DNA from 3 places in the Streptomyces sp. TG1A-8 genome. Region 2 is predicted to be linked to each of the others. Evidence: riboswitches for the same ligand, from Rfam matches in the RefSeq annotation. Region 2 holds a riboswitch; each other region holds the start of a gene.
What was found. A riboswitch is a leader RNA that binds a small molecule or an ion and turns the genes downstream of it on or off. The one in region 2 is predicted to bind thiamine pyrophosphate.

Region 1 (9,714 bases), 3.1 Mb from region 2:
GTGTTCCCCGAGCTGACCGAGGAGCGCCGCCGCGAGTACATCAAGGTCGCCAAGGGCAAGGGTGAGGACGCCAAGGTCTCCATCCGCTCGGTGCGCCGCAAGGCCAAGGACGCGATCGACAAGCTGATCAAGGACGGCGAGGTCGGCGAGGACGAGGGCCGCCGCGCGGAGAAGGAGCTGGACGACACCACGGCGAAGTACGTCGCCCAGGTGGACGAGCTCCTGAAGCACAAGGAAGCGGAGCTGCTCGAAGTCTGATGAGCGACTCTTCCTGGGGAGCGCCACCGCCCGCCGGGCAGGCCGGGTACTGGGGGCCCGCGCAACGCGGGCCCGTCCAGGGGGCCGCCCCGGCGGGTCCCGCGTACGATGCGCCTGAGGCGCCGCAGCAGACCCGCCCCATGCCCGTCGTGTCCGACGCGCCTCCGTACGGCGCGGACCGGGACGGCGGCCGGGGGGCGGCTCGCCCGGGTGGCCCCCCGTACCCGGACCAGGCGTTCCGCGACGGGACGTTCCGAGCCCAGACGTACCGAGCCCAGAGGCAGAATCCGGAGCCCATGTCCGACGCCCCGCAGCCGGCCCCCGCGCCGCAGAAGAAGAGCGCGGGCCGTGACCTGGGCGCGGCCATAGGTGTCGGCGCCGGGCTCGGTGTGGTGATCATCGCGTCCCTGTTCGTCGTCAAGGCCGTGTTCGTCGGCGTCATCGCGGTCGCCGTGGTCGTGGGCCTGTGGGAGCTGACCAGCAGGCTGCAGGAGCGCAAGGGCATCAAGGCGCCGCTGGTGCCGCTCGCCGTCGGCGGTGCGGCGATGGTGGTCGCCGGGTACGTCCGCGGTGCCGAGGGCGCCTGGGTCGCCATGGCGCTGACCGCGCTGGCCGTGCTGGTCTGGCGGATGACGGAACCGCCGGAGGGCTACCTCAAGGACGTCACCGCGGGCCTGTTCGCGGCCTTCTACGTGCCCTTCCTGGCCACGTTCGTCGCGCTGCTGCTCACCGCCGACGACGGTCCCCGGCGTGTCCTGACCTTCCTGGTCCTGACGGTCGTCAGTGACACCGGCGCCTACGCCGTCGGCTGGCGCTTCGGCCGGAACAAGCTGGCCCCGCGCATCAGTCCCGGCAAGACCCGCGAGGGCCTGCTCGGCGCGGTGCTGTTCGCCACGGTCGCGGGGGCGCTGTGCATGCAGTTCCTGATCGACGACGGCGCCTGGTGGCAGGGACTGCTGCTGGGCCTGGCGGTCGCGGCCAGTGCCACGCTGGGCGACCTGGGCGAGTCCATGATCAAGCGGGACCTGGGCATCAAGGACATGGGCGCCCTGCTCCCCGGTCACGGCGGCATCATGGACCGCCTGGACTCCCTGCTGCCGACGGCCCCGGTGGTGTGGCTGCTGATGGTCGTGTTCGTCGGCTCCGCCTGAGCCGCGCGCGCCACGGCTTGCGGGCCCCCTCCTGCTCGGCAGGGCGGGGCCCGCTGCCGTGGCCGGCCCGCACGGGCCCGCGATTCGATCTGCGACACTGGGAGCACCATGCCCAAGCCCGGAGAACTCACTTTCGTCGCCCCGCGCGGAGCCAAGAAGCCGCCGCGGCACCTCGCCGACCTCACGCCCGCCGAGCGCAAGGACGCCGTGGCCGGGATCGGTGAGAAGCCGTTCCGTGCCAAGCAGCTCTCGCAGCACTACTTCGCGCGGTACGCGCACGACCCCGAGCAGTGGACCGACATCCCCGCCGGGTCGCGCGGCAAGCTCCAGGAGGCGCTGTTCCCCGAGCTGATGACCGTCGTGCGGCACCTGTCGACCGACCAGGGCACCACGCGCAAGACGCTGTGGCGGCTGTTCGACGGCACGCTCGTGGAGTCGGTGCTGATGCGCTACCCGGACCGGGTGACCATGTGCATCAGCTCGCAGGCCGGGTGCGGGATGAACTGCCCCTTCTGCGCCACCGGACAGGCGGGCCTGGACCGGAACCTGTCCACCGCCGAGATCGTCCACCAGATCGTGGACGGGATGCGGGCGCTGCGCGACGGCGAGGTGCCCGGCGGCCCGGCGCGGCTGTCCAACATCGTCTTCATGGGGATGGGCGAGCCGCTCGCCAACTACAAGCGCGTCGTCGGTGCCGTCCGGGCGCTCACCGATCCCGCGCCGGACGGGCTCGGGCTGTCGCAGCGCGGGATCACGGTCTCCACCGTCGGACTGGTGCCGGCCATCCACCGCTTCGCCGACGAGGGCTTCAAGTGCCGGCTGGCGATCTCCCTGCACGCCCCCGACGACGAGCTGCGCGACACCCTCGTCCCCGTGAACACGCGGTGGAAGGTGCGCGAGGTGCTCGACGCCGGCTTCGAGTACGCGGAGAAGACGGGCCGCCGGCTGTCGATCGAGTACGCGCTCATTCGGGACATCAACGACCAGGCCTGGCGCGGCGACCGGCTCGGACGACTGCTCAGGGGCAGGCCCGTGCACGTCAACCTCATCCCGCTCAACCCGACGCCGGGCTCCCGGTGGACCGCCTCGCGGCCCGAGGACGAGAAGGCGTTCGTGGAGGCCGTCGCGGCCCACGGGGTGCCGGTGACCATCCGGGACACCCGGGGACAGGAGATCGACGGGGCCTGTGGTCAGCTGGCGGCCACCGAGCGGTAACCTGAGCCCGTCACCACAACTTCATACCAGCCGTACATCTGCATATTCCGACAGGGGAGCGCCACAGCGCTGAGAGTGCGGCAACCGGCCGCAGACCCTCTGAACCTCGCCCAGGTCATTCTGGGTAGGAAGTTCGGTCACCACTCAAGCTGTTGCGCCCCGTCCGGCCTCCGCCGAGGCCGGACGGGGCCGCGTCTCTTCCTGGCCAACCCCAGGAGGACATCCAGTGCACACCAAGACCTTCGTGGCCGTGGCCGCCGGGCTCGGGCTGATCGCGCTGCCGGCACTGGCCGGCTGCGGCAGCGCGGACGCCGGCGGAGCGGGCGGTTCCAAGACCGTCACCCTGGTCAGCCACGACTCGTGGGCCGTCTCCAAGAGCGTCCTCAAGGACTTCGAGAAGCGGTCCGGGTACACGGTCCGGGTCCTGAAGGACGGCGACGCCGGGCAGGCCGTCAACAAGGCGATCCTGACCAAGGACCACCCGCAGGGCGACGTCTTCTTCGGCGTCGACAACACACTGCTGTCCCGCGCCCTCGACAACGGCCTGTTCCAGCCGTACGAGGCGAAGGGCCTCGACCGGGTCGGCGCCGCCTACCAGCTCGACCGGGCCCGGCACCGCGTCACGCCCGTCGACTACGGCGACATCTGCGTCAACTACGACAAGGCGTACTTCAACGAGCACAAGCTGGCCCCGCCGCAGACCTTCGCCGACCTCGCGAAGCCCGCGTACAAGAACCTCCTCGTCACCGAGAACGCCGCCACCTCCTCGCCCGGCCTCGGCTTCCTGCTCGGCAGCGCCGCACGGTTCGGCGGGACCGGCTGGCCGGAGTACTGGCAGAAGCTCAAGGCCAACGGCGTCAAAGTGGTCGACGGCTGGGAACAGGCCTACGACCAGGAGTTCTCCGGCTCGGCCGGAGGCCGCAAGGCCGGCGGCGACCGGCCGCTGGTGGTGTCGTACGCCTCCTCCCCGCCCGCCGAGGTGATCTACGCCGCGAAGCGGCCCCGCACCGCCCCGACCGGCGTGGCGGCCGGCACCTGCTTCCGGCAGGTCGAGTTCGCCGGGCTGCTGAGCCACGCGGGGAACCCCAAGGGCGGCAAGGCGTTCCTCGACTTCCTGCTGTCCGGGGAGTTCCAGCGGGACATGCCGCTGAACATGTTCGTCTACCCGGTGGTGGAGGGCACCGCGGTGCCCGCCGACTTCACGCGGTACGGGCCCGCCGCCGAGGACCCCGAGACCATGTCCCCCGGCACCATCGCCGCCAACCGCGATCAGTGGGTCAAGTCGTGGACGTCGCTCGTACTGAAGTAGCCGGAGCGGCGCCCGGCGCGGCCCCCCGCAGGGGCGGCCGCACGGGGAGCGCGGCGCGGCTCGGCCTCATGGCCCCGCCCGTCGCGTTCTTCGCGGTGTTCTTCGCCTGGCCCGTGGCCGCGATCGTGGCACGCGGGCTGAGGGCCGACGGCGCCTGGCAGTTCGGGCGGATGGCGGACGTGGTCACCCGGCCGGACATCCGGCACGTGCTGTGGTTCACCGGCTGGCAGGCGCTCGCCTCCACCGCCCTCACCCTGCTGGCCGCCCTGCCCGCCGCCTACGTCTTCGCCCGCCTCGACTTCCCCGGCAGACAACTGCTGCGGGCCGTCGTCACGGTCCCGTTCGTGCTGCCGACCGTCGTCGTCGGCACCGCCTTCCTGGCCCTGGTCGGGCGCGGCGGGCTGCTGGACGAGCTGTGGGGGGTACGGCTGGACACCACGGTGTGGGCGATCCTGCTGGCCCACGTCTTCTTCAACTACGCGGTCGTCGTCCGCACCGTCGGCGGGCTGTGGGCCCAGCTCGACCCCCGGCAGGAGGAGGCCGCCCGGATGCTCGGCGCGTCCGCGGCCAAGGCCTGGCGGCAGGTGGTCCTGCCCGCCCTGGCGCCCGCCGTGGCCGCCGCCGCACTGATGGTCTTCCTGTTCACCTTCACCTCCTTCGGCGTGGTGCAGATCCTCGGCGGCCCCACCTTCGCCACGCTCGAAGTGGAGATCTACCGGCAGACCTCCGAGGTCTTCGACCTGACCACGGCCGCGGTGCTCACCGTCGTGCAGTTCGCCGCGGTGGGCGCCGTCCTGGTCGTGCACGCCCGGACCGTCCGCCGGCGCGAGAGCGCGCTGCACCTGGTCGACGCCTCGGTGACCGCGCGCCGGCCGCGCGGGGCCGGACAGTGGACGCTGCTCGTCTCGGTCCTCGCCACCGTCGCGCTGCTGCTGGTGCTGCCGCTGGCCGTGCTCGTCGGGCGCTCCCTCGACGCGTCCGGCTTCGGCTACTACCGGGCGCTGACGCGCACCGACGGCGGCACCTTCCTGGTGGCTCCGCTGCACGCCGTGTGGACCTCGCTCCAGTACGCCGCCGCCGCCACGGCCATCGCCGTGCTGATCGGCGGCCTCGCCGCCGCCGCACTGGCCCGCCGGGACGCCGGACGGCTGGTGCGCGGCTTCGACGCGCTGCTGATGCTGCCGCTCGGCGTCTCCGCCGTGACCGTCGGCTTCGGCTTCCTGATCGCGCTGGACAGGCCGCCGCTGGACCTGCGCCAGTCGTGGGTCCTCGTCCCGCTCGCCCAGGCGCTGGTCGGTGTCCCCTTCGTGGTGCGGACCATGCTGCCCGTGCTGCGGGCGGTGGACGGGCGGCTGCGGGAGGCGGCGGCCGTGCTCGGGGCGTCGCCCCGGCGGGTGTGGCGGGAGGTCGACCTGCCGCTGGTGCGCAGGGCGCTGCTGGTCGCGGCCGGGTTCGCGTTCGCCGTCTCCCTCGGCGAGTTCGGGGCGACGGTGTTCATCGCGCGCCCGGACGACCCGACGCTCCCGGTCGCCGTGGCCCGGCTGCTGAGCCGGCCCGGGGACCTCAACTACGGGCAGGCGATGGCCCTGTCCACGATCCTCATGGTGGTGTGCGCGCTCGCCCTGCTCGTCCTGGAGCGGCTGCGCACCGACCGGGCGGGGGAGTTCTGATGCTGCTGAGCCTGGAGGCGGCGACCGTGCGGTTCGGCGGACGGCCCGCGCTCGACGCGGTCGGCCTCGACGTGGCCGAGCACGAGGTGGTGTGCGTGCTCGGGCCCAGCGGCAGTGGCAAGTCGACCCTGCTCAGGGTGGTGGCCGGACTCCAGCCGCTGGAGCGCGGGCGGGTGCTGCTGGACGGCCGGGACCAGGCGGGCGTGCCCGCGCACCGGCGGGAGGTGGGGCTGATGTTCCAGGACCACCAGCTCTTCCCGCAGCGGGACGTGGGGGGCAACGTGGCGTTCGGGCTGCGGATGCGCGGGGTGCCGAGGGACGAACGGGACGCGGAGACCGGCCGGCTGCTGGAGCTGGTCGGGCTGCCCGGCGCCGCCCGGCGCGCCGTGGCCGCGCTGTCCGGCGGCGAGCAGCAGCGGGTGGCCCTCGCCCGGGCGCTCGCGCCCCGGCCGCGGCTGCTGATGCTGGACGAGCCGCTGGGCCAGCTCGACCGCTCGCTGCGGGAGCGGCTGGTGGTCGAACTCCGCGAGCTGTTCGGCCGGCTGGGCACCACCGTGCTCGCCGTCACGCACGACCAGGGCGAGGCGTTCGCCCTGGCCGACCGGGTGGTGGTGATGCGGGAGGGGCGGATCGCCCAGTCCGGCACGCCCCTGGAGGTGTGGCAGCGCCCGGCGGACGAGTTCGTGGCCCGTTTCCTCGGCTTCGACAACGTGGTCGCGGCGAACGTCGCCGGCACGGCCGCGGACACCCCGTGGGGCAAGCTGCCGGTGCCCGGCGGTTCCCCGCAGGGCAGCCGTCCGCTGCTGGTCCGGCCCGCCGGAGTACGGCTGGTGCCGGCCGGCCAGGGCCTGCCCTGCACGGTGACGGCCCGTACCTTCAGGGGCACCCACGTGGCCGTCCGCCTCCGGCCCCATGACGGCGGCCCGCACCTGGAGGCGGCCTGCACGCTCGGGGACGCGCCGGAGACCGGGGCCGGCGTGGACGTCGCGTTCGACGTGGGCGACGTCGTCGTGCTGGACTGACCGGCGCGGCCTCCCGGGCGGCCCCCGCCCCCGCCCGCGTACGGCACACCACCGCGGCCCGCCCCCGGGGGCACCGGGACGAGGGGCGGGCCGCGGCGGACGTCGGGCGGGGGGGCGCAGCGAGGCGTCAGCGACCGCTGCCGGTCCCGCGGCGGCGCATGCCGAGGAAGACCGCGCCGCCGCCGACGACGACCAGCACGCCGGCGATGCCGGCGATCAGGCCGATGTCGGAGTTCGCGCCGGTCTCGGCGAGGTTCGAGTCACCGGCCGCCGGGGAGGGCGCGTTGTCCGAGGTGCCCGCCGGGGCGGAGCTGCTCCCGGAGGCCGCCGGGGCCGGGGCCGAGGCCCCGGCGGACGGGGCGGACGGGGAGGGCGTCGGGGCCGGGGACTCCTCCTTCGCGCAGGCCGTGGCCGGGGTCACCAGGTCCTGCTCGATGTCCGCGTCGACGATGTCGCCGGCCTTGACGTGGATGCGGTAGGTGGCGTCGGGCTTCCAGTCCTCCGGGAAGGTCACCGTGGTGCCCTCCTCGGAACCCTTGATGCCCTGCGGCTCGCCCACCTGCTTCTCGACGCCACCGTCGTTCTTCCGGAACACGGTGATGGTGGCCGGGGTGCCGGAGGCGTCCTTGTCGGTGACGACGATGACGCCGTCGCCGCCGTGGCAAGCGGCTGCGGCGGAGAACTCGTCGATGTTGCACGCGAGCGCGGTCCCGGCGGCGCCGAGCGCCAGCGCGGCCGAAGCGGAGGCAACACCCAGAAGACGCACGGAACGACGTACGTCACGGCGATTCATGGACACGTTTGTCCTTTGCGGATGCATGACTGAGGGGGGTGGAACGGGGAGCCGGGACGGTGTCCGGAGCAGGGTCCGGGACGGGCCCCGGCGCCCCCGAGGACTCAAAGGTCTATAAGCGCCCCGGCGGAAGTGTCAACGCGTATGCCGTCAACGGTTGTTGGCTTTGCTTCCGCATGAACCGCCGAGACGTTTGATCGCGTCCGGGGCCTGCTCGATCCGGTCGACCAGGGCGATACGGGACTCCATCGACCGTTCCCGCGCCAGCGCCCCCAGCAGGGGCCAGGCGGGCAGCCGCCGCGTCCAGTGCTCCTCGTCCACGAGCACCATGGGCGTGGGCTCGCCCCGCGACTCGTAGTAGTTCGGCGTGGCGTTGTCGAAGATCTCCTGCACGGTGCCGGCGGCGCCCGGCAGGAATATCACCCCGGCGGTGGAGCGGGCCAGCAGGCCGTCCTCGCGGGTGGCGTTGGCGAAGTACTTGGCGAGGTGCGCGGCGAAGGCGTTCGGCGGTTCGTGGCCGTAGAACCAGGTGGGGATGCCCACCGACTCCCCGCCGCCGGGCCAGCGTTCGCGCACCTCGAAGGCGGCGCGCGCCCAGTCGGTGACGGAGGGCCGGAACGAGGGCGCCTTGGCGAGCAGCCGCAGCGCGTCGTCCAGCATGCCGTCCTCGAAGGGGGCGGCGTACGCGCCGAGGTTCGCCGCCTCCATCGCGCCCGGCCCGCCGCCGGTGGCGACCGTGAACCCGGCGCGCGTCAGGTCGCGGCCCAGCCGGGCGGCGCCGGCGTACTCGGCCGTGCCGCGGGCCATCGCGTGGCCGCCCATGACGCCCACCACCCGGGCGTTGGCGAGGAGTTCGTCCAGGGCGTCGGAGACGGCGTCGTCGTGGATCGCGCGCAGCATCGAGGCGAACACGTCGCCGTCGGCCCTGGTCCGCCGGAACCAGGCGTAGGCCCGCGCGTCCGGCGTCGCCCCGTAGTCCTCGTCGAGCGACTCGAACAGTTCGCCGGGCGTGTAGACGAAACCCCGGTACGGGTCGAAGGGCAGACCCGGGACCGGCGGGAACACCAGGGCCCCGGCCGACCGGACGTGCGCGGCGGCCTCGGGGTCCATCGGGCAGCCGAGGAACACGGCACCCGTCGTGTCGAGGGCGAGCAACTCCTGCGTACGGGCCGTCAGATCGACGGCCTGCACGCGGTACTGGGCCAGTGAGCCCTGCCGGGCGACCTCGTCGAACTCGGCGAGGGACTCGATCTCACGGTCGTGGGCGGCCCGGTGGGGCCGGGCGGGTGTCGGATGCACCCGCCCATGCTAGGCACGGACGTTCGGCCCGCGGGGGTCAGCCCCGGACCGCGGCCGGGTCCATCCACGCGATCTCCCAGGTGTGGCCGTCGAGGTCGTCGAAGGCGCGGCCGTACATGAACCCGTGGTCCTGGGGCTCGCCGTGGGCGCTGCCGCCGGCCGCGATCGCCTTCTCCACCAGTTCGTCCACCTTCTCGCGACTCTCGGCGCTCAGGCACAGCAGCACCTCGCTGGCCTCGGCGGAGTCGACGATCTCCTTGTGGGTGAACCGGGAGTAGTGCTGCCTCGTCATCAGCATCGCGATGATGGTGTCGCTGATCTCGACGCAGGCGCAGTCGTCGTTGCTGAACTGCGGGTTGATGCGGTAGCCCAGCTCCGTGAAGAACTTCTTCGTGGCCGGGACGTCCTGGGTGACCAGGTTCACGAAGATCATCTGCTGGTACATGGGGTCTCTCCCTCGGATCGGTGCGTGTGCCGCCTCAGGGGGATGGACGCCGGGCCGCCGTGAAAGTCATCGGTGGCCGGAAGGTTTTTCCGCCGTTCTCCGCCGGGCCTCCGGCACGCCCCTGCGCACGGCTGCGGGGACGGGGCCTCAGCGGTTCAGGAAAAGCGCCGCCAGGTGGGCGATCACCAGGATGAGCGGGCCGAAGACGGCCAGCAGGACCGCCGCGCGCAGGGCCGCGGCACCGCGCAGCGTCGTGGCGGGTGCGCCGAGACGGAGCAGGGCGGCGGTGGTGTCGGCGCGGCACTGGCGGGCCTCGACGGCCGTGGTGAGCAGCGCCGCCAGCGCGCAGCCGGCCACCACGAGCGCGCCCAGCGTGCTCAACGGGCCGAAGGAGGGCGCGGGGCGGTCGTACAGGGCGGTCATCGTGTACGCGGCCGACACCACCGCGCACACCACGCCGAGCGGACGGCCGATCCGGGTGGCCTCCGCCATGAGGCCCCGGCCGGCCAGCAGCCGGAGCGCACCGGGCCGCGCGGACTGCAGCAGCCGGCC
Region 2 (9,714 bases):
CGAACTGCTCACCGCCGAGCACGGCTTCCCGGTCCGCCTCGTCGTCCCCCACCTGTACGCCTGGAAGGGCCCCAAGTGGGTCCGCGGGGTCGAGTACATGACCACCGACCGCCGGGGCTTCTGGGAGGAGCGCGGCTACCACAACATCGGCGACCCCTGGAAGGAGCAGCGCTACTCCTACCAGGAGGAGCCCGGGGAGGGACCCGAACTCTGAGGCCGGGACCGCTCTGGCCGCGGCCCGCTCAGCCGTCCCGGAGCTTCTTCAGCCGGTCCACGTCCGCCGCGTGGCCCTCCTCGCCGCCGGGCGTCTCGATGACCAGCGGGACGCCGTCGGTCGCCGGGTGGGACATCAGCGCACGGAACGGGTCCTCACCGATGTGACCGGTGCCGATGTTCTCGTGCCGGTCCTTGTGCGCACCGGCCACGTCCTTGGAGTCGTTGGCGTGGATCAGCTTCAGCCGGCCCGCGCCGACCGTGTCCACCAGCAGGTTGAGGGTCCGGTGCATCCCGGCCGGACCGGTCAGGTCGTGCCCGGCGGCGAAGACGTGGCAGGTGTCGAGGCACACGCCGAGCTTCGGGTGGGCGTCCAGCGCCGCGAAGTACGGCCCGAAGTCCCAGGTGCGCGAGCACAGCGAGGCACCCTGCCCGGCGGTCGACTCCAGCAGCAGGAACGGGTCGTCGTCGCAGGTCAGCTCGTCCAGCAGTGGCAGCAGACGCTCCCGCACCTGCCGCAGCGCCACCTCCCGCGCCCGCCCGCCGGTGGCGCTGCCGGTGTGCACGACCACGCCCAGCGCGCCGATCTCCCGGCCGCGCCGCAGGGAGTGCCGCAGCGACTCCACCGACCGCTCCACCGTCGCCCCGGTGTGCGAGCCGAAGTTGATCAGGTACGGCGCGTGCACATACGCCGGGATCCCCTCCTCGGCGCACGCCTGCCGGAACGCCTCGTCCTGCTGCGGCCTCCCGGCGGGCGTGGCCCACCCGCGCGGATTGGCGACGAAGACCTGCACGGCCTCCGCCCCGATCCGCCGCGCGTACGCCAGCCCCGTGGAGTGCAGGCCGCCGGCCACGGGGACGTGGCTGCCGACGGGGTTGCGGGAGCGGCCGGCGGGCACGGCGACGGAGGGCGGGGGGCCGGCGGGCGGTGCGGAAGGGGACGGCTGGCTTGTCACCCGTCCAGGGTGTCATGCCGCGCGGGGGTGCCGTCAGCGGATGGTGATCGTGACCGTCGACCCCTTGGCCGCCTTCCCACCGGCCGCCACCGACTGCTTCCTCACCGTGTCGCCGAACAGCCCGAGCAGCCCGCGGTCCTCGTGGACCTTGAAGCCGGAGGCCTCCAGCAGTTCCCTCGCCTCGTCCGCGCCCGCCCCGACCACGTCCGGCACCTCGACCATCTCGGGGCCCCTGGACAGGGTCAGCGTCACCGTGTCGCCCTCCGCGGCCCGGCCGCCGGCCGCCGGGCTCTGCCGGGCCACCCGCCCCTTGCCGTACGCGGAGTCGACCCGTCCGGCGGAGACCTCCGCCTTCAGGCCGGCCTCTGCCAGCTCCCGTGCGGCTGCGTCCGGGTCCTCGCCGGCGACGTCCGGCACGTCGACCGGACCGCCCTTGCTGACCCGCAGCGCGATCGCCGACCCCGCGTGCCGCTCGGTGCCGGCCGGCGGATCGGTGCCGATCACGGAGCCCCGGGCGACGCGGTCGCTGAACGCCCGGCCGACCATGCCCGGCTCCAGCCCGTCCGCCTTCAGCCGGTCCTGCGCCTCGGCCAGCGGCACGCCCCGCAGGTCGGGCACCTTCACGGTCCGGGGGCCGCGGGAGACGGTGAGCGTCACCGAGTCGTGGCTGCGGATCCGCGCCCCGGCCGCGGGGTCGGTGCCGATGACCGTGCCCCGCTGCACCGTGTCGCTGTACTCCCGCTCGACCTTGCGCACCTCCAGCCCGGCCGTCTCCAGCCGCGCCCGCGCCTGGGACTCCGTCTTGGTCAGCAGCGGCGGGACCTCGGTGAACTGCCCGGAGTTGATGTACCAGGCCCCGGCACCCACCCCGAGGACCACCAGCAGGGTGGCGACGACGGTGACGAGTCCGCGCCGGGGCCGCGCCAGCCGCCGCCGCGGCGGCACCGGCGGGACCTCCAGCCGGCTGGTGTGCCGGACGGCCGCCCGCGGGTCGTCCTCGCCGTCGACGGGCAGCGGCCGGGGCACGGTCAGCGAGCGCGGGATCACGCTCGTACGGTCCTCGGCGTTGTCGTGCCCGGCGGACAGCGCCTGCGGTGGCGGGGCGTCCAGCTCCTCGTCGGTGAGACCGGCGCGCGCCCGGAGCACCTCGCCGAGCAGACCGGCCGCGTCCTGCGGCCGGTCGTCCGGGGTGCGCGCGGTGGCCGAGGCGACCAGTTCGTCCAGCACCCCCGGCAGCCCCGGCACCAGCGCCGAGGGCGGCGGCACGTCCTGGTGGACGTGCTTGTAGAGGATCTGCGCGGGGGAGTCCCCGGCGTGCGGCTTGCCGCCGGTCAGCATCTCGTACAGGACGACGCCGCAGGCGTACACGTCGACGCGCGGGCCGGCGGCACCCTGCTCGACCTGCTCGGGCGCGAGGTACGACACGGTGCCCAGCACGGCGCCGGTGGTGCTGGTCACCGAGTCCACGGACCGCACGAGCCCGAAGTCGGCGACCTTCACCCGGCCGTCGTCCCCCACCAGCACGTTCTCCGGCTTCATGTCCCGGTGCACGAACCCGGCCCGGTGCGCGGCGCCGAGCGCGGCCAGCACCGGCTCCAGGATGTCCAGCGCCGCCCGCGGCTGCAGGGCGCCCCGCTCGCGCAGCACGTCCCGCAGGGTGCAGCCGGCGACGTACTCCATCGCCAGGTACACGTACGGCCCGTCGGTGCCCTGGTCGAAGACCTGCACCACGTTGGGGTGCGCCAGCCGGGCGACCGACTTGGCCTCCCGGATGAACCGCTCCACGAACGACCCGTCGGAGGCCAGCGCCGGGTGCATCACCTTGAGCGCGAGGACCCGGTCCAGACGGGTGTCCAGGGCCCGGTAGACCGTGGCCATCCCGCCGACCGCGATCCGCGCCTCGACGCGGTAACGGCCGTCGAGCACCTGCCCGACGAGGGGGTCCTGAAGGGTCGTATCCACGCAGGCGAGTCTACGAGGACGTGCCGGCCGGCTCCCCGGCGCGACCGGCTCGGCCGCCCCACTGCAGCCGACCTGTGACGCTTCCCCCGGAACCCGGGCAGGATCCCGGGCGCCGCTCAGAACGCGGGGCGCTCCGGATCGAGCGCGGCCAGGCCCTCGGCGGGGGACGACGCCCGCGCGAAGTGCCGCCGCGGGATCCGTCCGGCCAGCCGGGCCATCCTGCCCGCCTCCACCGCCCGCCGCATCGCCGCCGCCATCAGCTCGGGCTCCTGCGCCCGGGTCACGGCGGACGCGAGCATCACCCCCGCGCACCCCAGCTCCATCGCCAGCGCCGCGTCCGACGCCGTGCCGGCCCCCGCGTCCAGGATCACCGGCACCTGCGCCTGCTCCACGATCAGCTGGAAGTTGTGCGGGTTGCGGATCCCGAGCCCGGACCCGATCGGCGAGCCCAGCGGCATGACCGCCGCACAGCCCACGTCCTGCAGCCTCCGCGCGAGCACCGGGTCGTCATTGGTGTACGGCAGCACCGTGAACCCGTCGTCGACCAGCGTCTCCGCGGCCTCCAGCAGCTCCACCGGATCGGGCAGCAGGGTCCGCTCGTCGGCGATCACCTCCAGCTTGACCAGGTCCGTGCCGAGCGCCTCCCGGGCCAGCCGCGCGGTCAGCACGGCCTCCCCGGCGGTGAAGCAGCCGGCCGTGTTCGGCAGCACCCGGATGCCCAGCCGCTCCAGCACCGACAGCACCGAGCCGCGCACGCCGGGGTCGACCCGCCGCATGGCCACGGTGGTCAGTTCGGTGCCCGAGGCCACCAGGGCCCGCTCCAGCACCTCCGGGCTGGGCGCGCCGCCCGTGCCCATGATCAGCCGGGAGCCGAGGGGCACACCGCCGAGGACGAAGGGGTCGTCGGTCATCGGTCAGCCTCCCTGGACGGCGGTGAGGACTTCGACGCGGTCGCCCTCGGTGAGGACGGTGGCCGCCCACCGCGCGCGCGGGACGACCGTTTCGTTGACGGCGGCGGCCACCCCGGAGGGCGCCGCGGTCAGGGAGCGGACGAGGCCGTCGAGAGCGGTGCCCGCGGCGACCTCCCGGCGCTCGCCGTTGACGGAGACGTTCATGTGGGCAGCTCCGTGAGGACGGCGCCGAAACGCTTCGGCGTGAACGGGCGGGCCTCCTGCGGCAGCTCACCGGTGAGCAGCGCGTGCGCCAGGGCGTCACCGGTGACCGGGGTGAGCAGCACCCCGTTGCGGTAGTGCCCGGTGGCCAGCAGCAGCCCGTCCAGACCGCAGGGGCCCAGCAGCGGCGCGTTGTCCGGGGAACCGGGGCGCAGTCCGGCCCGGGTCTCGGTCAGGGGCAGCTCGGTGATCCCCGGCACCAGCTCGTGGGCGTCGCGCAGCAGCGCGTACACGCCGCCGGCCGTCACGGTCGTGTCCCAGCCCAGCTCCTCGCTGGTCGCGCCGACGACCAGCTCGCCGTTCTCCCGGGGCACCAGGTAGACCTGGCTGCCGCGCACCACGGCCCGCACGGTGCGGCTCAGGAACGGCGCGTACCGGCGCGGCACCGTCAGCCGCAGCACCTGGCCCTTCACCGGCCGCACCGCGGGCAGGACCTCGTCCGGGACGCCCGCCAGGCGCCCGCTCAGGCTCCCGGCCGCCAGCACCACCTGTCCGGCGGCCAGCCCGGTGCCGTCCGCCGTGGTGACACCCGAGGCGCGCCCGCGCACCACGTCGAGGCGCTCGGCCCAGGACCGGTGGAACACCACCCCGGCCCGCTCGCAGGCGGCCAGCAGCGCCGCCGCGAGCCGCCGCGGGTCCACCTGGTGGTCGCCGTTGACCCGCAGCCCCCCGCGCACCCCGGGCGCGAGCATCGGCTCCAGCCGCCGGCACTCCCGGCCCGACAGCCACACCGACTCCAGGCCCGCGCGCCGCTGGAGGGCGTGCAGTTCGCGCAGCTGGGCGCGGTCGTCGGCGTCCAGCGCGACGGCGAGCGTGCCGCAGCGGCGGTAGCCGAGGTCGTGGCCGGTCAGCCCGGTCAGCTCGGCCGTGAAGTCCGGCCAGCGGCGGACGGACTCCAGGTTGAGGGCGAGCAGGGTCTCCTCGCCGTAGTGCAGCTCCGAGACCGCGGCCAGCATCCCCGCCGCGACCCGCGCGGCCCCGCCGCCGGGCTCAGGGTCCACCACGGCCGCGGCGAGCCCGCGCTGCGCGGCCCGCCAGGCCGTGACCAGGCCGATGATCCCGCCCCCGATGACGAGGACGTCGGACGTACGTGACGACATGGGCGTCCAGCCCCTCCCTTCGCCGGCATGACCCGGATCAGGTTCGTACGGTCGGAGGCCGCCAGCCTCCCTCTCAGCCCGGTGCGTCCGGGCTCCCGCGAGTGCTCGTGCGTGGCCACCCTAGCCCGCGGGGCGCGCCACCCGTAAGGGAGCCCGCCCCCCGGGCGGCGGCCGGCGGGACGTCCGGTGCGAGCGGTGCGGAACGGGTCACGGAGCACGCCCGCTGACGCACGGTGCGTCACCTGGCTATGGTGACCGGGTGAGCGAGCAGACACCGCACGAGGGCGCGGCACCGCAGCGGCGCGTGGTCGTCGCCGGCGCGGGCATGGCCGGGGTGCAGACCGCGGTCGCCCTGCGCGAGCAGGGCTTCACGGGCACCGTGACCCTGATCGGCGCCGAGCCCCACCAGCCCTACGACCGGCCGCCGCTGTCCAAGGCCGTGCTGCTCGGCAAGGCCGAGGGCTCCGCCTTCGACGTCGACTTCGACGCACTCGGCATCGAACTGCGGCTCGGCTGCGAGGTGCTGGGCGTGCGCCCCGCCGACCGCGAGCTGGACACCGGGGCCGGTCCCGTCCCCTACGACGTGCTGGTCCTGGCCACCGGTGCCGAGCCGATCCGGCTGCCGGGCACCGAGGGTGTGCCCGGCGTGCACCTGCTGCGCACCCTGGACGACGCCGAACGGCTGCGGCCCGTACTGGCCCGCCAGCACGACGTCGTGGTCGTCGGCGCCGGCTGGATCGGCGCCGAGTTCGCCACGGCCGCCCGCGAGGCGGGCTGCGCGGTGACCGTCGTGGAGGCCGCCGACCGGCCGCTGGCCGGCGCGCTGCCCGCCGAGGTGGCCGCGCCCATGGCGGCCTGGTACGCCGACAGCGGCGCCGACCTGCGCACCCACGCGCGCGTGGAGCGCGTCGAGGCCGGCGCGGTGGTGCTCGCCGACGGCACCCGGCTGCCCGCCGGCGCCGTCGTGGTCGGCGTCGGCGCCCGTCCCGCCACCGCCTGGCTGGCCGGCTCCGGCATCGAACTGGGCGCCCACGGCGAGGTCCTGGCCGACGACCGGCTGCGCACCAGCGCCGAGGACGTGTACGCGGTCGGCGACTGCGTCTCCTTCCCCTCCGCCCGGTACGGTGCGCGGCTGCTGGTCCACCACTGGGACAACGCCCTGCAGGGCCCCCGCACGGTGGCCGCGGACATCCTCGGCGAGACGCCCCGGACCTACGACCCGGTGCCGTACTTCTGGTCCGAGCAGTTCGGCCGGTTCGTGCAGTACGCCGGCCACCACGCCGGCGCCGACCGCACGGTGTGGCGCGGCGACCCGGCCGGGCCCGCCTGGACGGTGTGCTGGCTGCGCGAGGACCGGCTGGTCGCCCTGCTCGCGGTCGGCCGGCCCCGCGACCTGGCCCAGGGCAGACGGCTGATCGAGGCGGGCCGCCGCATGGACGGGGACGCGCTGGCCGACCCGGCCCGGCCGCTGAAGGAGACCACCGCCGACGGCGGGGCCTGACACGGCCGCCGGACCCCGCCCGTCCCGCGTCGGCGGGACCCGGGGCGTGTCCGCCGGGTGGCCCGGTCCGGTTTCCGGCTGTCGGCGGGGGATGGCAGGCTTGTTCCCGTGACCGAGATTGACGCAAAGATCGATGCTCTCGTCCCCGCCTGGCTCACCCTCCCCGACATCGCCGAGGTGCTCGGCGTCGAGGTGACGCGTGTGCGGCAGCTGGTCAAGGACGGCCAGCTGATCGCCGTGCGCCGGGGGGAGAACCGGGCGCTGCACGTCCCCGCCGCCTTCATCGACGGGGACAAGGTCGTCAAGGGCCTGTCCGGGACCCTGACGCTCCTGCGGGACGACGGCTTCACCGACGAAGAGATGCTGGAGTGGCTCTTCACCCCCGACCCGACCCTGCCCGGCACCCCCGCGCAGGCCCTGAGCGAGAATCGCGGCACGGAGGTGAAGCGCCGCGCCCAGGCGCTCGCCGTCTGACCGGCCCGCACCACCGGTGGCGTACGGGCCCGGCCCGTACGCCACCGGCACACCGACCACGGGGGACCCAGCGATGTCCGACACCGCCCGCGCCCGGCTCGCCGGCGCCCGCCTCTACCTGTGCACGGACGCCCGGCGCCGCCAGGGCGACCTCGCCGCGTTCCTCGACGCGGTCCTGGCCGGCGGTGTCGACGTGGTGCAGCTGCGAGACAAGGGCATGGAGGCCGCCGAGGAGCTGGAGCACCTCGCGGTGTTCGCCGAGGCCTGCGCCCGGCACGGCAAGCTGCTCGCGGTCAACGACCGGGCCGACGTCGCCCACGCCGCCCGCTCCGACGTCCTGCACCTGGGCCAGGGCGACCTCCCGGTCCCCGCGGCCCGCGCCGTCCTCGGCCCCGACGTCCTGATAGGCCGTTCCACGCACGCCGAGCCCGAGGCCGCCGCGGCGGCCGTCCAGGAGGGCGTGGACTACTTCTGCACCGGCCCCTGCTGGCCCACCCCCACCAAGCCCGGCCGCCCCGCCCCCGGCCTCGGCCTGGTCCGGTACGCCGCCTCCCTCGGCACCGCCCGGCCCTGGTTCGCCATCGGCGGCATCGACCTGGACAACCTGGACGAAGTGCTGGAGGCGGGCGCCCGCAGGGTCGTCGTGGTCCGCGCGATCACCGAAGCCGACGACCCCGGGGCCGCGGCGGCGGAGTTCGCCGAGCGGCTGCGGCAGGTCTAGGGCCCTCCGTTCGGAGCGGGCCGGAGCGGGCCGGACCGGGGAGCGGGGTGCGGTGCCGGACCCCGCGAGTCCGGCGGGATCCGTGAGGGAGGACCCCGGGCGGGCTGTCCAAGGGATGGACGGGAAACCGGCAATCAGGGCGAAATCCCGCCGTTCTGTTGGGGGACCGTCCGCCCCTGGCTAACCTGCGGGTATGGCCCTCGGAACCGCATCCACCAGGACGGACCGCGCACGCACCGTGCGTGAGATCCTCGCCGCCGGCAAGACGACGTACTCGTTCGAGTTCTACGCGCCGAAGACCCCCAAGGGCGAGCGGAACCTGTGGAACGCGCTGCGCAGGGTCGAGGCGGTGGCCCCCGACTTCGTCTCCGTCACCTACGGGGCCGGCGGTTCCACCCGCACGACCACGGTCAGGGAGACCCAGCAGATCGTCGTCGACACGACGCTCACGCCGGTCGCCCACCTCACCGCGGTCGACCACTCCATCGCCGAACTGCGCAACATCATCGGCCAGTACGCGGACGCCGGTATCCGCAACATGCTCGCCGTGCGCGGCGACCCGCCCGGCGACCCGATGGGCGCGTGGGTGCCGCACCCCCGGGGACTGACGTACGCGGCCGAACTCGTCCGCCTGATCAAGGAGTCGGGCGACTTCTGCGTGGGCGTCGCCGCCTTCCCGGAGATGCACCCGCGCTCCACCGACTGGGACACCGACGTCGCCCACTTCGTCGACAAGTGCCGTGCGGGCGCCGACTACGCCATCACGCAGATGTTCTTCCACCCGGAGTCCTACCTGCGGCTGCGCGACCGGGTGGCGGCCGCCGGCTGCGACACCCCGGTCATCCCCGAGGTCCTGCCGGTCACCAGTGTGAAGATGCTGGAGCGCCTGCCCAGACTCAGCACCGCAATGTTCCCGGACGTCCTGAAAGAGCGGATCCTCACAGCCAAGGACGATCCCGCGGCGGTACGCTCCCTGGGTATCGAGTTCGCCACGGAGTTCTGCGCCCGGCTGCTGGCCGAGGGAGTGCCCGGACTGCACTTCATCACGCTGAACAACTCCACGGCGACGCTGGAAATCTACGAGAACCTGGGCCTGCACCACCCCCCGCAGGCCTAGACCGGCGCACCGCGGTACGACACACTGCGAGCGGTTATTGGGAGAGGGGCGTACATGGGCTGGACGGTCCTCTACACGGCGTTCGGCGTCGTCGCACTGTGGCTGCTCGGCGAGGTGCTGCTGCAGTACAAGGCGCGCCTGCGCTGGCGGCTGCTGGCCTTCGCCGGCTTCCTCGGGGTCGTGCTCGGCGTGCTGATGCCGTCCGTGATCGTGATCGGCGTCGGCGCGATCGCCTTCGCGACCGGCCAGACCTACGTCACGCTGTCCTTCCGCCGCGGCTTCGCCGCCGGCTGGGCGGTCAAGCGCCCCGAGGCCGGCAGCGGCGGCAGCAAGCGCCGGCGCGGCAGGGCCGGGCGCCACGACCCGACCCTGGAGGTCTCCGACCTGCGGGCCGCCGGGGACGCCGGCCGGGACGAGCCGGCCCGCACCGCCGACGGCTCCGGCTCCGGCGGCACCGGCGGCTATGACGACCACGGCGGCTACGGCGACGACGGCGAC
Region 3 (9,714 bases), 1.4 Mb from region 2:
CTCGGCCGCTGCCCGCACCCTCCGTACCGGCAAGTCGGGGCTGATCGGCCTGACCGTGACGACGTACGGGGATGAACCTTTCACCTTCACGGAGTTCGCCTACTTCGCCGAGATGGCCCGGGCCGCCACCTCCGCCGCGCTCGCCCGCGGCTACGCCCTGGTCATCCTGCCCGCGACCTCCCGCCACGACGTGTGGTCCAACGTCGCCCTGGACGGCACGGTCGTCATCGACCCCTCGGACCAGGACCCGGTGGTGAGCGAACTCGTCCGGCAGGGCCTCCCCGTCGTCTCCGACGGACGCCCGGCCGGCGCGCTCCCGGTCACCGCCTGGGTCGACAACGACCACGAGGCCGCCGTCCTCGACATCCTCGACCACCTCGCCGACGCGGGCGCCCGCCGGATCGGCCTGCTCACGGGCACGACGACGGACACGTACACCCACCTGTCGACCACCGCCTACCTGCGCTGGTGCGAACGCGTGGGCCAGGAACCGGTTTACGAGGCCTACCCCGCGCACGATCCCTGCGCGGGCGCCGTCGCCGCCGACCGGCTGCTCGCCCGCCCCGACCGCCCGGACGCCGTCTACGGCCTGTTCGACCCCAACGGCACCGACCTGCTCGCCGCCGCCCGCCGCTACGGTCTGCGCGTGCCGGACGACCTGCTGCTGGTGTGCTGCAGCGAGTCCACGGTGTACGCCAGCACCGAGCCGCCCATCACCACGCTCTCCCTGAAGCCCCGCCGCATCGGCACCGCGGTGGTCCAGTTACTGATCGACGCCATCGAGGGCGTGGACTCGGACCGACCGGTCGAGCAGGTGATACCGACCGAACTGATCGTGCGCACCTCGTCCCAGCGACGTCCGCCCCGCACGACGGTCAGCCCACCCCGCGCACCGGAGCGGGGATAGGCCGGGCCGCCTGAGCGGCCCGGGCCGCACGGATGACCGGGCCCCGCACAGGTGGCCGGGGCGTCCGAGCGGACCGGGCCCGGACGGCCGGACGCCCCCGTGCAGGGCGCTGCGGGAGTCGCACGCCGAAGTCCCGGGACCCTCTCGCCCCGGCGCGGAGGGGACCACGGGGAACCGGTCGGCCCGTGCGGACGGCGTCCACCGGTACCGCGGTGCCCGGCGGGTGCACGGATACCGGCTCGGTGCGGCCCACCGGACACGGTCCGAGCCGTCCGGCGGAGTGCCGCGGCCCTGCCCGGCCCGGCCCGTCCGGGCAGGGTGTTGCGACCCGCCCGCAGTGGCCCGGGACCGCCGGTCACCCGCCGGCCACCCGGCGCGGTCCGCAGGCCCGGTGTCCCCACCGCCCGACACGTGGCCGCCGCCACGCGCGGTTCCGGGCACCCCGGAACCGGTCGGCGCACCACCCCCCGTACAGTCGACGGGTGACGGACAGTCGGTCGAAGCACTGCCCAAACAGGGCGAAAGCCACGGTGAACTGGAGTCTCGCTCCGATTCACCACCCCTGGGTCATCACACGGCGCGACGAGCGTTCCTATGATGGGCCCCACGACACCGCGGGCCGCTGCGACCAGGCAGTCCGAAGCGGTGCAGATGCGGCGCGATGGTGGAGGGGTCGATGACTCAGGGGGCCGGTCAGGGACCCGAGGTGGAGCGGACGGCGACGCTGCGCGACTTCCGGGTGCCCGCGTACGTCCACGAGACCGGTCCGTACGTCCACAGCACCCACCCCGGCGACACCGTCCCGCCCGTGGACGAGGCCTACCCCGACGGCTACACCCCCACCCAGCGCGACCTGCCCGTCATCAACCGCGGTGACACGCTCCAGGTCCCCGTCGAACCGGTCCCCGCCCCCCGGCCGCGCAGCCCGCCACGGGCCCCGGCCCGCTGTACGTCGTCGGTGACGTCCACGGTTACCTCGACGAACTGATGACCGCCCTGCGGGACAAAGGGCTGATCGACGCCGCGGGCCAGTGGTGCGCGGGCACCAGCCGGCTGTGGTTCCTCGGCGACTTCACCGACCGCGGCCCGGACGGCATCGGCGTCATCGACCTGGTGATGCGGCTGTCCGCCGAGGCCGCCGCGGCCGGCGGCTACTGCAAGGCCCTCATGGGCAACCACGAACTGCTGCTCCTCGGTGCCAAGCGGTTCGGCGACACCCCCGTCAACTCCGGCGCGGGCACCGCCACCTTCCAGGCGGCCTGGTTGCTCAACGGCGGCCAGAAGGCGGACATGGACCGCCTCCAGGACCACCACCTGCAGTGGATGGCCCGTCTCGACGCCGTCGAGGAGGTCGACGGCTACCTGCTCCTCCACTCCGACACCACCGCCTACCTCGACTACGGCGACTCGATCGAGGCGGTCAACGACACCGTCCGCGAAGCCCTGACCCGCAATGACGCGGACGAGGTCTGGGATCTGTTCCGCAAGTTCACCAAGCGCTTCTCCTTCCGCGACGAGGGCGGCGCCGACGCCGTTCGCTCCCTCCTCGATACGTACGGCGGCGCCCGTGTCGTTCACGGCCACAGCCCCATTCCCTACCTGCTCGGCGAAGTCGGTTCCGAGGAAGGCGAGGAAAGCGCCGGACCCGTCGTCGAAGGCCCGCACGTCTACGCCGACGGGCTCGCCATCGCCATGGACGGCGGCGTGACCATGGCCGGGAAACTGCTGGTCCAGCAACTTCCACTGGACGACTGAACGTTCACCGGTCCGTACCGGCCACCGACCGGGCCGTACCGGCCCGGTCGGTGGCCGATATGCAATTCACGCAATCCCCTGTCACCGTGCGCCGTCACGGCTCTACCATCGGCTTGTCCGTGGCAGGTTCCCCTCCGTTCCTGCCCGACGGCTCGCCGTCGGGCGAGCCCCAGCCCCACGGCGCACCGGGGGATGCACATGAACAGTGTTCCGCAGCATCTGCTGAGCGAGGACCGCCGGGAACTCGAGCGGCTCCTCGACGAGGCGCTGCGCTCCGCACCGCACCGGCCCGAACTGGCCGCTGTCGGGCGGCGGCTCAGTCCCGGGCAACTACGCGCCATGGCGCTCGGCGCCACCGAGCTGATCACGGCGGCCGCGGCGACCGAGTACCAGCACTACGTCGAGGTCCGCGGACAACTGCGCCGTCCGGCCCCTTCCGTCTCCTCCACCGCCCACGCCCCCGCCCCCACGCAGACGGGCCCGGGGACGCCGGACCCCGTCACCGCCCTCGGCGGACCCGCCGGGGCCACCGGCGCCGGTGCCCTGGCCGTCATGGCGGTCCTGGCCCCCGTCCTCGCCGGCACCGCAGCCGTGATCTTCCTGCTCGTCGGTTACCTCCTGAAGGCGCTGGAGCCCCACCAGGCCTTCGCCCGGACCCTGCTCACCGCCGGATGGGTCTTCGGCGCCGTGGCCGCGGTCGCGATCCTCGTGGCCGGTGCCGGGCTGCTGCTCACCGCCCTGCGCAACGGAGCCTCGGCCGAGGCCGTGGACCACGACCAGGCGAGCCACGAGGTGGCCAGGGCGAGGGAGGCCTGGCGGGAGGCCCTGCTGGAGCGGGGCATCCTGCCGTTCCTGCAGGACGCACTCGCCCAGCCCGGTGCGGACGCCCCGCACCGCACGGGCCCTTCCGCACCAACCGGCCGGATGCCCCGCCTGGGCTACGGCCGCCCCGGCTTCAGCAGCCCCGAGAAGGGCTCGGCCTCCCGCCCGAGCTTCACCGGGCCGGACTACACGAGCCCCGACTTCGGCGGCCCGGAGCACCAGCCGGAATAGCCCGCCGCCCGCCGGACCACGGCTGCGCGGTCACTGCGGCCTGCCCGCGACTTGCGCCCCGTCAAGGGGTGTCACGAGCCCGGACCAGCCGTGCGGCGCCACCCCGGCCGACCGCAGTTGCGCGGCGGGGGGCGGCACGCGTCTCACTCGGTGATCGGCAGATAGACCCGGTTGCCCGCGGCCGCGAACTCCTTCGACTTCTGCGCCATGCCCTCCTCGATCTCCACCCGGCTGCCGCCGTGTTCGCGCCGGATGTCCTGCGAGATCTTCATCGAGCAGAACTTCGGCCCGCACATGGAGCAGAAGTGGGCCGTCTTGGCGGGCTCGGCCGGCAGCGTCTCGTCATGGAACTCCCTGGCCGTGTCCGGGTCCAGGGCGAGGTTGAACTGGTCCTCCCACCGGAACTCGAACCGGGCGTCGGACAGCGCGTCGTCCCACTCCTGCGCACCCGGGTGCCCCTTGGCCAGGTCGGCTGCGTGAGCGGCGATCTTGTAGGTGATGACACCGGTCTTGACGTCGTCCCGGTTGGGCAGGCCCAGGTGCTCCTTGGGCGTGACGTAACAGAGCATCGCCGTGCCCCACCAGGCGATCATCGCCGCACCGATGCCGGAGGTGATGTGGTCGTAGGCCGGGGCGATGTCGGTGGTCAGCGGGCCGAGCGTATAGAACGGAGCTTCATCACAGATCTCCTGCTGAAGGTCGATGTTCTCCTTGATCTTGTGCATCGGGACGTGACCGGGGCCCTCGATCATCGTCTGTACGTGAAAACGCCTGGCGATCCGGTTGAGTTCCCCGAGGGTGCGCAATTCGGCGAACTGCGCCTCGTCGTTGGCGTCCGCGATGGAGCCGGGCCGCAGGCCGTCGCCCAGCGAGTACGTGACGTCGTAGGCGGCGAGGATCTCGCAGAGTTCCTCGAAGTTCTCGTACAGGAACGACTCCTTGTGGTGCGCCAGGCACCACGCGGCCATGATCGAACCACCGCGCGAGACGATGCCGGTCTTGCGGTTGGCGGTGAGCGGCACATACGCCAGGCGTACGCCCGCATGGACGGTCATGTAGTCCACGCCCTGCTCGGCCTGCTCGATGACCGTGTCCTTGTAGATGTCCCAGGTCAGTTCCTCGGCCTTGCCGTCGACCTTCTCCAGCGCCTGGTAGAGCGGCACCGTGCCGATGGGGACGGGGGAGTTGCGCAGCACCCACTCGCGGGTGGTGTGGATGTTGCGGCCGGTGGAGAGGTCCATGACCGTGTCGGCGCCCCAGCGGGTCGCCCAGGTCATCTTCTCGACCTCCTCCTCGATGGAGGAGGTGACCGCGGAGTTGCCGATGTTGGCGTTGACCTTCACCAGGAACCGCTTACCGATGATCATCGGCTCGATCTCCGGGTGGTTGACGTTGGCCGGCAGCACCGCGCGGCCCGCCGCGATCTCCTCGCGCACCACCTCGGGAGCGACGTTCTCGCGGATGGCCACGTACTCCATCTCGGGCGTGACCTCGCCCCGGCGCGCGTACGCGAGCTGTGTGACCGCGCGGCCGTCGCACCCGCGCCGGGGCTGGCGCGGGCGTCCGGGGAACACGGCGTCCAGATTGCGCAGGCCACCGCGCGGCGAGGTGTGCTTGATGCCGTCGTCCTCGGGACGGACGGGACGGCCCGCGTACTCCTCGGTGTCGCCGCGGGCGATGATCCAGTTCTCCCGCAACGGCGACAGGCCCCTGCGGACATCGGTGTCGACGTGTGGATCGGTGTACGGGCCGGATGTGTCGTACAGGGTGACCGACTGACCGTTGGTGAGGTGCACCTGACGAACCGGCACGCGCATGTCGGGGCGCGAACCCTCGACATACGCCTTGTGCCAGCCGATGGACCTCCCGACCTCCCCCTTCGAGGAAGCGTCCGGCGAGCCGGCCACCGCCCCGTTCGCCGATCCGTTCACCGATCCGTTCACCGTGTCCTGAGTGGAGACAGGCGTGTGTGCGTCCTTGTTGGTCATGAGACCTACTCCCTACGCCGGCATTACCCGGTAACAGGTTCGGCGGTCGACGCAGCGGTTTCCGTCTGCCGATGTTCCGCGGAATCCAGTTCCACGTGAAACATTGCAATACGGAGGTCAGCGCCCTCTCAGCCCGGTGCTCCGAGCTCCCGCGTGTGCAAAGGTGCCCCCACGCTAGCGTCATTGCTGGCGCGGTGAACAGAGGGCCCCTGTCGTTCTTGCGATGATCGGTCGGTGACCACGATGGAGCAGTACCCGTACCCGCCCTCCGAGCCGCCCCGCCAGGGCGGCTCCGGACAGGACGGCGGACACGGTCACGACCACGGACACGGCGGTCAGGAGAGCGGCGCCGGGCCGGGCCATTCGCACAGTCATGCCCATGGACCCGCCGCTCCGGTCTCCCAACACCTGCGCAAGGTCATCGCAGCGATCCTGATTCCGTTCACGGCGGCCGTCGTGGTGGGGCTGCTGGTGCTCTGGCCGGGCGGAGCCCCGTCCCACAAGCGGTCCGGTGTCGGCTTCGACCGCCAGACGCAGCAGGCCACGGTCACCCAGGTCGTCGCGGTGAGCTGCAAATCGGTCAACGCCTCAAGCGGTACTCCGACCGGTGACACCGCCACCGCCGAGGGCACCTCCGCGGTGGCGGAGGCGGACGGCACCTGCAAGAAGGCGACGGTCCGGGTCGACACCGGAGAGGACCGGGGCCGTGAGTTCACCGAGATCGTGCAACCCGATCAGACACGGCAGATGCACCAGGGTGAGAAGGTCGTGGTCGCCTACGAGCCCTCGGCGCCGAAGGACCTGCAGTACTCGGTCACCGACGTGAACCGGAAGTTCCCCATGGTGCTGCTCGCCGGCATCTTCGCGCTCGCGGTCGTGGTGGTGGGCCGCATCCGTGGCGTCATGGCGCTGGTCGCACTGGCCGTCAGCTTCCTGGTGCTGACCCTCTTCATCCTGCCGGCCATACTGCAGGGGTCGAACCCCTTGCTCGTGGCCGTCGTCGGATCGAGCGCGATCATGCTCATCGCGCTCTACATGTGCCACGGCCTGTCGGCGCGCACGTCGGTCGCTGTGCTCGGCACGCTGGTCTCCCTGCTGCTGATCGGCATCCTCGGCTCGGAGTTCATCGGCTGGGCCGCGCTCACCGGCAACACGGACGACAACACCGGTCTGATCCACGGGCTGTACCCGTCGATCGACATGAGCGGCCTGCTGCTGGCCGGCGTCATCATCGGTTCACTGGGCGTCCTGGACGACGTGACGGTGACCCAGACCTCAGCGGTCTGGGAGTTGCACGAGGCCAATCCGGCGATGGGCTGGCGCGGACTGTACCGGGCGGGCATCCGGATCGGCCGTGACCACATCGCGTCCGTGGTCAACACCCTCGTGCTCGCCTATGCCGGTGCGGCGCTCCCGCTGCTGCTGCTCTTCTCGATCGCGCAGAGCAGCGTGGGGACGGTGGCCAACAGCGAGCTGGTGGCGGAGGAGATCGTGCGCACGCTGGTGGGTTCGATCGGTCTGGTCGCCTCGGTACCGGTGACCACCGCACTCGCCGCGCTGGTGGTGGCGGCCGACCGTCCCGGACCGCCCGCGGCCGCCGGGGCGCAGCCCGCTCCGGCACGCGGGGGCAGGGGCCGGCGCCGGAAGCGGTGACCGGGGCCAGGGCCCTTTCGGAGCCAGGGTCCTTTCGGAGCCGTGCGCCGGGAACCTCTACAGGAGCGTTCCTGCACAGGTTCCACACGGTGCGCCGGAGCGCCCGGGCACCGCTGCCGTAACCTTCAGCCGGCGTTCTGCTCCTCGGCCAGGATGCGGTCCAGAGCCTCGTCGAGGTGGGCGTCGAAGTCCGCCAGCGCCCCCTCCTGACCGAGCGGTACGAGTTTGTCCGTGCGGTCGAGGAATGCCACGAGCGGCGGAGCCGAGGAGCGGAACAACGCCTGGTCGCTGCCGACCTGGAGCCGGATCAGCACCTCGCCCAGCACCTCCGCGTCGGCGGGGGCGATGTGCACGTCTCCCTCTCCGCACGGACGACCGACCCCGTCGACCAGCAACTCGCGACCGAACGCCCAGGTCACCGGGGCATCACCGGGCAGGTGGAAGGTCAGCCGCACGGCATAGGGATCGGAGGCCTCATAGCACAACTCCACGGGGATGCGGAAGGAGAGCTCCTCGGACACGAGAAAGCTCATCATGACCTCTGCCTGTACGGACTCACGCATCGCCTACCCCGTCGTATGACGTCGACTGGCCGGGATTGATCCCTGTGACCGAGTTCAATCTAGCTGAACGTATACACCAGATCACAAGGAGTGAGTTTTCAAATGCTGATAGAGAGCGTCAGCGCGCCCAGTTGCCGGCCGATCCCGGCCTGCAGCCGCCGGGCCGCGGGCAGCAGCCGGTCGGCGTGATGGGCGGGGAGGGAGAGCGCCATCGTGGCCGCCGTGGTGCCGACGGTGATCGGAACGGCTGCGCAGACCGTCCCCAGTGCGTACTCCTGGCGCTCCACCACCGGCTCCATGCGGGGCATCCTGGCCAGTCGCTGCAGCAGAGCGTGGTTGTCCCGCACGGTGTACGGCGTGAGGGACCGCACCGGGTAGCGGGCGAGATGGTCGCGCCGCGCGTCCTCGTCCAATTGGGAGAGCAGGCACTGCCCGATCGCGTGGGCGTGCCCCGTCTCGCGGAAGTCGGCCCACTCCTCGGCCGCGGGAGTCTCCCGCGAGTCGGAGACGCACCGGACCTCGATCTCGCCGTCCCGGTACATCGCGTAGTACACCGGCGCACCGATGAGATCGCGCCAGTGCGCGAGGGTGTCGGCCACCGTGCTGCGCCGCTTCTGCCGCGCTCCGCCGCTGCTCAGCCGTTCGGCCGCGTCACCGAGGAAGAACAGTCCCTTCTCGCGGCGCAGGTAGCCCTCGTGCACGAGCGTGCGCAACAGGTGGTAGGTGGTGGGCAGCGCCAGGCCGGTGACCCGGGCGAGTTGTTTGGCCGGGGCGCCGTACTCGTACGCGGCGACGGTCTCCAGCAGGCGCATCGCGCGCTGCACCGATCCGATGAGGGTCATGGCGTGCGGTCCGGGGACGGCCGCGGCCGGCGGCCGCTGCGCGGGAGGTGCGCAGGAGCGCGGCGGCGTGGGGGGTGCGTGGGATTCTGCCGGTGCGGTGTCGACCGTGGCCAAGGGGTCACTCCCGGAGCGAGGTGGGGCGGCCCGTGCGAGGAGACACGCGGGTGGGGGTGCGCCGCCCGCGGGGTCCCGGGCCCCGCGTGGGATTCGGACTCTAACGGCCCGCCACCGCGTGCAGACGGCCTGCCGGGGAAACTTCCCTCCCCCGGGGGAACCGGCGCCGTCCGTTACCGTTCGCCGGCTCCCGCCTCCCTCACCAGTCGCTGCGCGACCAGGAGTTGGACATGAACTTCCGCACGATGTAGATCAGTCCGCCGACCAGGGCGACGAAGACCAGCACCTTGAAGAGCAGGGCGATCACGAAACCGACCACGGTCGCTATCAGGCCGCCGAACACGACCAGGGCGATGACCGGCACCGCGACCCACTTCACCCACCACGGCAGCCCAGCGAAGATCGCTCGCATAGCCCTCGTCCTTTGCTCTCGGCGGCGTCCGCGGTCCTGCTCCGTGCTGTCGTGGACGCCGTTCTCGGTGTCTGCCTCGATGCTAGGACCGTCAGAGGTCCCGCGGGGGCGCCGTGTCCCCCGTCCTCCCCTGACCCGCCCCCTAGGGAACCCCGAGGCCGGGGCTCAGGCCTCGGGGGGAGAGAACACGACCAGGACCCGCAGGTCTTCGCTGATGTGGTGGAACTTGTGGGCGACTCCGGCCGGCACGTACACGACGCTGCCCCGCGCCACCTGAGTGGTCTCCAGACCGACCGTGATCGACGCCCGGCCGCTGACGACGAAGTACACCTCGTCCTGGTCGTGCGGCTTCTGCGGGTCATGCCCGCCCGCGTCGAGGGCGTACAGGCCGACCGACATGTTCCGCTCCCGCAGGAACTGGAGATAG

Region 1: linked by a shared signal. The riboswitch ahead of QQY24_RS08785 (thiamine ABC transporter substrate binding subunit) and the one ahead of thiO (glycine oxidase ThiO) in region 2 are both predicted to bind thiamine pyrophosphate.
Region 3: linked by a shared signal. The riboswitch ahead of thiC (phosphomethylpyrimidine synthase ThiC) and the one ahead of thiO (glycine oxidase ThiO) in region 2 are both predicted to bind thiamine pyrophosphate.

Annotation. Positions count from the first base shown of each region.
Region 1 covers NZ_JASTLB010000001.1:2,128,081-2,137,794, reverse strand. Annotated here, with positions in the region: gene frr (ribosome recycling factor) at 1-258, shown strand, start outside; gene QQY24_RS08795 (phosphatidate cytidylyltransferase) at 258-1,409, shown strand; gene rlmN (23S rRNA (adenine(2503)-C(2))-methyltransferase RlmN) at 1,518-2,624, shown strand; TPP riboswitch at 2,667-2,773, shown strand; gene QQY24_RS08785 (thiamine ABC transporter substrate binding subunit) at 2,851-3,933, shown strand; gene QQY24_RS08780 (iron ABC transporter permease) at 4,002-5,603, shown strand; gene QQY24_RS08775 (ABC transporter ATP-binding protein) at 5,603-6,625, shown strand; gene QQY24_RS08770 (LAETG motif-containing sortase-dependent surface protein) at 6,753-7,418, opposite strand; gene QQY24_RS08765 (LOG family protein) at 7,569-8,717, opposite strand; gene QQY24_RS08760 (VOC family protein) at 8,755-9,162, opposite strand; gene QQY24_RS08755 (hypothetical protein) at 9,310-9,714, opposite strand, start outside.
Region 2 covers NZ_JASTLB010000001.1:5,183,877-5,193,590, forward strand. Annotated here, with positions in the region: gene QQY24_RS22760 (sulfite oxidase-like oxidoreductase) at 1-214, shown strand, start outside; gene QQY24_RS22765 (deoxyribonuclease IV) at 243-1,112, opposite strand; gene pknB (Stk1 family PASTA domain-containing Ser/Thr kinase) at 1,203-3,131, opposite strand; gene QQY24_RS22775 (thiazole synthase) at 3,248-4,042, opposite strand; gene thiS (sulfur carrier protein ThiS) at 4,046-4,246, opposite strand; gene thiO (glycine oxidase ThiO) at 4,243-5,403, opposite strand; TPP riboswitch at 5,401-5,512, opposite strand; gene QQY24_RS22790 (NAD(P)/FAD-dependent oxidoreductase) at 5,663-6,904, shown strand; gene QQY24_RS22795 (Rv2175c family DNA-binding protein) at 7,013-7,378, shown strand; gene thiE (thiamine phosphate synthase) at 7,452-8,099, shown strand; gene metF (methylenetetrahydrofolate reductase [NAD(P)H]) at 8,293-9,216, shown strand; gene QQY24_RS22810 (hypothetical protein) at 9,271-9,714, shown strand, end outside.
Region 3 covers NZ_JASTLB010000001.1:3,741,889-3,751,602, reverse strand. Annotated here, with positions in the region: gene QQY24_RS16285 (LacI family DNA-binding transcriptional regulator) at 1-907, shown strand, start outside; partial or broken gene QQY24_RS16280 (metallophosphoesterase) at 1,569-2,662, shown strand; gene QQY24_RS16275 (hypothetical protein) at 2,855-3,715, shown strand; gene thiC (phosphomethylpyrimidine synthase ThiC) at 3,859-5,703, opposite strand; TPP riboswitch at 5,696-5,866, opposite strand; gene QQY24_RS16265 (YibE/F family protein) at 5,938-7,356, shown strand; gene QQY24_RS16260 (SsgA family sporulation/cell division regulator) at 7,482-7,919, opposite strand; gene QQY24_RS16255 (IclR family transcriptional regulator) at 8,018-8,761, opposite strand; gene QQY24_RS16250 (DUF5326 family protein) at 9,075-9,287, opposite strand; gene QQY24_RS16245 (cupin domain-containing protein) at 9,453-9,714, opposite strand, start outside.